One region of the Sporomusa sp. 246TCP1 genome, then DNA from elsewhere that is predicted to be linked to it. Evidence: riboswitches for the same ligand, from Rfam matches in the RefSeq annotation. Region 1 holds a riboswitch; the other holds the start of a gene.
The links. Region 1 has a riboswitch for cyclic di-GMP ahead of AC1ECB_RS02115 (methyl-accepting chemotaxis protein). Riboswitches for the same ligand answer to the same signal wherever they lie in the genome.
Positions count from the first base shown of each region.

Region 2: linked by a shared signal. The riboswitch ahead of AC1ECB_RS25240 (FHA domain-containing protein) and the one ahead of AC1ECB_RS02115 (methyl-accepting chemotaxis protein) in region 1 are both predicted to bind cyclic di-GMP.

Region 1 is NZ_CM170492.1:434,130-437,259, forward strand. Features, by position in the region: gene AC1ECB_RS02110 (ankyrin repeat domain-containing protein) at 1-162, shown strand, start outside; cyclic di-GMP riboswitch class I at 884-969, shown strand; gene AC1ECB_RS02115 (methyl-accepting chemotaxis protein) at 1,156-3,105, shown strand.
Region 2 is NZ_CM170492.1:5,349,008-5,352,137, forward strand. Features, by position in the region: gene AC1ECB_RS25235 (tetratricopeptide repeat protein) at 1-451, opposite strand, end outside; cyclic di-GMP riboswitch class I at 869-954, shown strand; gene AC1ECB_RS25240 (FHA domain-containing protein) at 1,109-1,807, shown strand; gene AC1ECB_RS25245 (PP2C family protein-serine/threonine phosphatase) at 1,985-2,791, shown strand; gene AC1ECB_RS25250 (FHA domain-containing protein) at 2,772-3,130, shown strand, end outside.

The DNA.
Region 1 (3,130 bases):
ATGGCGGTGCTCAACAATAATGTTGAAAATGCAAAAGAACTTTTGTCACAGGGGGCGGATGTCAATAAAAAAGCAAAAAATAATGCTACAGCCCTTTCTCTTGCTAAACAAGAAAATAATAAGGAAATGATTAGTGTCCTAACTAATGCGGGGGCAAAGTAATTTTTGGTTTTGGGTTGCTCTCCAACATGTGAGAATTTGTATTATTTTTGTCTAATAGCTCTCGTTAGAAAGCGAATCAGGATAACCATTCCTGAGATTCTATAGGAGAAAATGTACAAGATGTTGTTACAAGTAACAAGAAAATTCATGCTTATTTTAGTTTTGTTGGCGATAGTCTTAAGTGCTGCTGCACCACCTGCAGCAGCACTTAAGACTATCGCTATGACCAGCCCAGAAGTTCAGGGATGGTTCTATTGCTTCCTTTTTTTATGCTAAACTGGAGAAAAAGGATAGCGGAGGGAGAAAATGCCAAGGATTGCAAGAAAGAAAAGTAATAGTGGAATCTATCATTCAAAAGAGTGCCTTTTTCACTGCCCGGACAACCAAAACATTTAATGTATTAAATACTGATGCAAATTCGGCCATGGATGCCGTTTCACATAACTTAACGATATTTTTACATACTCTTAAAATACTTTTCCCTGTACTATGCTAAACTCAAATTGTAATCAATTGGTAAAATGAAAGTGAGGGTGATCTATGTCTTTGAAAGTTAGCGCTGAGTTAATGATGTACTGCTGGAATAGGAGTATTTTAGAAATGTTGCTCAGTCACCCGGGCGGTCCGCTGTACGTTAACAAGGACTATGGAGATTCCCAAGGCTGCATGCTGGGCTTTTCAAGGCGAATGCGAGACAAGTCCGCCTGTCAAAGATATTTAAAAAAATATTTGGCAAACTTATTGAAAAGTAAGGACGCAAAGCTATGGGTCTAAGGATTATCGGTCTATGACTGCCAAGTTGCCCTAAAATAGGTATTGAAACCCTGGCATTTGACTGGGTTTTTAATATTTATTCCCAAGAGATTCTCAGTGGCAATAGGGCGATTGAGAATCAGCCCTACTCTACGTATAAGTGAATAGCTGCTCTAACTATAGCAATTGATATGGAAGAGTCTATTTTATTATCACATTTCCATAGGAGGCAATACAGCAATGAAAAAAAAGATCATTATACTACTCATGTTCATTAGCGGAATTCCTTTACTCGTATCGATATTTATTTCTCATTTTCTATTTATCAAGCCGCTGGAGGCCGATTATTATGCGGTTAATGCTGGTAAAGCTGAAGTTTTCAAAACCGAGACACAGTCTTATATCAACAAGCATATGGAGATTATTAAAGCGGTTTCCCATACCGCTCCCGTAAAAAATTTCGATCTACAGGCTGCTAAACAAGAGCTTGCAGACGTTCAAAAAGTATATACCGATATCGGGATGGCACTTTCTGATGCTAAAGGGGTCCAAGTCGTAAGAGGTGATGACATTAAGCTGGGGAAAGTATCCGAGCGGGAGTTTTATAAAGAAGCTATGAACGGTAAGGAAGAAGTTGCCTCAAAATGGCTTGTAAGCACAACAACCGGCAAGCCTATCGTGATACTCGCTACACCTGTACGTTCAGATAACGGAACCATTGCCGGTGTATTACAGGCAGCAATGAACCTCGATGCTTTTAAAGACTTTGTTACGAAAAGATCAGTCAATGGTATCACAGCGTACATACTGGATCAGGAGGGGCACATTATTGTTCATCCGAATGACAACATATCAGCCGAGGCCAAAGATATGAGTCGTATTCCCTTTGTCCAGAAAGCGATTACGGGGCAAAGCGGTACGGAAGAAATAGCGGGAGAAAATGGTGTTCGCAAACTTGTAAGTTATAGTTATGATCCACAAACACATTGGACTATTTGTATGGAAAAAGATTATGAAGAATATAATGCCGTTACTAAAGAGATGCTGATCAGCAATCTGATTGTTCTGGCGATTACGATGGCTGTGGTCATTTTCATTAGTATTGTTTTTTCTAACCGGCTAACTAAGCCCATCACGCAATTGGTAACTGCGACAGAAACCATAAAAAACGGGAATCTGAATGTAAATATTACTAACACAGGAAATGACGAAATTGGCAAATTGGCGCAAAATTTCAACGCAATGGCTAGCGGGCTCAAAGACTTGCTTAGGCATGTTACTACTTCTGCTGAAGTTGTTTCTGCCGCTTCCCAACAATTAACTGCCGGTGCAGAACAATCAGCTGCTACAGCTGAACAAGTGACAAGCGCAATTGATGCGATTGCCGATAGTGCAGAAAAGCAGGTCGATTTAGCCAATGAGACTACCGGGTTTGTCACGCAGATTGTTGCGGACATTCAACAAATTGTTTCTGACTCCGCTACTGTTGCATCGGTATCAGAAGGAGCCGCACAGTTGGCTGCAAACGGTGGAAGCTCAATTGAAAATGCCGTTGTTCAAATGCGCAACATTGAAACCAGCGTCGCAACCTCGGCCGAAGTGGTGACGAAATTGGCTGAACGTTCTACGGAAATTGGTAAAATCATTGGCACTATATCCGGTATTGCAAATCAAACTAACTTATTGGCATTAAATGCGGCGATAGAAGCGGCACGTGCTGGTGAACAGGGACGCGGCTTCGCTGTAGTGGCCGATGAAGTACGAAAACTAGCCGAACAGTCAGAAAGTGCAACTAAGCAAATTGCTCACATTATTGGTGAAATACAGACAGATACCGATAAAGCGGTTGTAGCTATGAGCAAAGGTAACGCCGAGGTGAAATTAGGAACTGATATAGTAAGTGAGGCTGGGCAGACGTTTAATAAAATTATTTCCATGACCAATCAGGTGTCTGAGCAAATGCAGGGTATTTCCGCCGCGATAGAGCACATGGCAGCGAGTAGCCCAAAAATCGAGACCGCAATCAAGGCTATTGACAGTATGAGTCGAAGCAACGCCAATCAGACTCTGCAGGTTTCAGCCGCCACCCAAGAACAAGTTGCCTCTGTAGAGGAAATAAAAAAGGCTAGTCAGGCATTGGTGGAAACGGCTGATGAGCTGCAAGGTGCGGTTAATAAGTTTTCAATATAACAAAAAGTTGGTATCTTGAGTGCAT
Region 2 (3,130 bases), 1.1 Mb from region 1:
TTTTATAGTCTTCTTGTACTACCTTTAACATATCGAGGCTTTGTTTATCCTGGATTTTATTTCGCATTGCCTGGACGTTATCTGTACTCACTGTACAGCGAATTTTAACCCAGAACTTAAATGCTTCATCGCCAACAATATCACGCTTCTTATCGAGCACGGTAGTCTCAATTAAGCCTGATGCAAAAGTTCTTATCTCATCCTTAGTTAATTGCATATTTTTAACTTCAGAAAAACTCTCAAGATATGTACCTGCCTGCTCAATAGCAGTACGCTTTGCTTCGACTACAGCTCTTTCTTGAGCAACAGAAGGAGTTTCACCATCACCCATAATATAAGTACCTTCTGCAATGATTTCTTTAACTTCAGCAAAAGAAGGTGAAGGGAGTAATATAACTGTTAATAGTAATAGGCTAGCAAGTAATCGACAAAAATAATTTTCAATAAACATGTAACCACACTCCGTTATTTGTATATCTTACTTTTATACCACAAAATTCCTTTATTTCCTCTTAAGTATAAGAGTAATTTATATAGGAATAAACCAATCTATAGGTAATAGTATATTAAATATTTTTTAGTGACAACATTACTGCTGAATTACAATTATATAACAGATAAAGATCAACTGCTATGCAATATATAACTGAATAGTAGGAATAATAATGAGCCGATTAGGATGAAGGTAATCCACCTTGACTGGCCTTTTATATTTAGAAAAACCGTCAAAATTTTTTAAAAACACGAATTCTTTCACAAATTTTACAAAAAATCCAATGCATAGAAGGAATTAAAAGAAAAATGTAAAATATAAAAAATATTGTATGAATTTTGTTTTGATTATTATTGGTTACTTGTTTAATAGAGAATATTATATGGGCAAACTTATCCGAAAGGTAAGGACGCAAAGCCATGGGTCTAAAGATTTTTATCTATGATTGCCAGGTTGCTAATTTGACTATTAGTACTGGCAGTTTTTTTGTTTATCAGTGCTATAGTAAGGTAGATGTTCAGAATGTATTGTGATGATTTGTAAATAAGGCTACCCTTGTGAGCTATAGGTGCAAATCATCTTCAATATTACTACCTCAAGCCTGGGGGAAATATAGTGGAAAATGTAGCTTTTCTTATAATTGAAAAGGGTACTCCGTATGAAGTTGGTACGATTTTGCCGTTACAAATCAATAAGAATTTGATAGGTAGAATGACTGCTTCTTTTGTACCCGAAATAAGTTTTACTAATCTTTTAATTTCCCGCAGCCACTGTGTTATTGAGTTTCGTAATGGCGGATGGATGTTGTCTGAGCTTGGCAGTCGCCATGGAACACTGATTAACTATGAAAGAGTTGAGGCCTCGAATGAAGTGAGTCTACATGATGGGGATAGGATTAGTCTTGCTGGGGACGTTGCTATTTTCCGGTTTGTTCTTCCACAGATGTCTGAAAATACAATTGACCCGTCCATTGGACAACTTCAGTCTGAGAAGGAGCGCGAAACCCTATTAGATAGTTCTTTTCTTGTTAATTTGGATAAAATGCAATTAGTAATCAATGGACAAGAGGTATATCTATCTGTTAAAGAATGGGAGTTATTTGCTTTGCTTTATCAGAATCGTGATAAAGTGATTTCTCATGATACCATCATGAATGAAGTATGGAAAGAGCGTGCTTTAGAAAACAGCGTATTAGATGTTAGTACTGAAGAAGTTAATATTCTAATTTTTCGCCTGAGGAAAAAATTGGGAACCTATAGTTCGATTTTAAAAACAATTCGAGGTCGGGGATGTATTCTCGAATTGCCTAAATAAGTCGATCTATTTTTTTTTTATTAAACTGTAATTTGTTTGTAATATAACTGGATAGAAGGCTCAAGTATACTAGATATATATATAAGTTTACAGATGAGTAACTAAGAAGATTAGTTAAAGAAATGATAAGAACTGACTTTAGTATGTTATTAAGTACTGAAATATGGGGATGGTTACATGAGCCTACATTATATTACATCAGAGCCAAAATTTTTTTCTCATGTTGGGGGGAGAAAAGAGCAAGAAGATTACTGTGGTTATTTAGTTTCCCAGAGTAGGGATTTTGGCTGTTGGGTTATTGCAGATGGTTTGGGAGGTCATGAAGGTGGTGCGATTGCTTCAGAGTTGGCGGTTACCAATGTGATCAGGGCTTTTGATAAAAATCCGGAGGTTTCAAAAAAAGCATTACAATGGTATATCGAACAAGCTCAAAATGCCATTCTTATGGAACAAGCAAGAAATCCAAGACTTTTTTGTATGCGTACAACAATTACTGTATTACTCCTAACTTCTAATATGGCAGTATGGGGCCATGTTGGTGATTCACGGCTATATCATTTCAAGAATTGTTGTGTTGCTTCTTGTACTAAAGATCATAGTGTTTCACAGGTATTGGTAGATGCAGGTAAAATAAAGTATCAAGATATACGCTTTGATTCCAATCGTAATAAACTGACTAAATGTTTGGGTAGTAAAGAGTACTTTAATCCAGAAATAATAGAATACTCAGATATTGGAAGCAATGAATGTTTTTTTCTATGTACTGATGGCTTCTGGGAGCATGTATTTGAATCTGAAATGGAGGCAGACCTAATGGCGGCTGATACACCGAATCAATGGTTGGAAAGCATGGAAAATCGCTTGAAAATTAGAGCAACCGGAGCGTATGACAACTATACGGCAATGGCCGTTTTTTTAGAAGTAGAGAATTCACAACAAGGTCAGTGCTTGGGGGAAGGAAAAAATGTATGCTTTAGTCGTTAACGCCGGTCCAGGGCGAGGTAAGAGGCTAATTCTTAAGGGAAAAGTTGATTTTACTGTCGGTAAAAATGATACTTGTGATTTAATTATTGATAATGCTATGGTTGCAGAGTTTCATGCTCGCATTTCAATTTTACCAGGGGGAAAAGTCCGGCTAGAGACTTGCAATCGAAATAGCCCTTCTATTGTCAATAACAGACAGGTTAATGAGGCTGTCCTGCTCGAACCTGGAGACACCATTAAAATCTGTGACAGCATTATTAATTTGTACAATATTGGTGGCGAGGAAAAGCCACTAGCGAAATCGGTGCCTTTAATAAAAGAAGCAGACATAAAACCTAA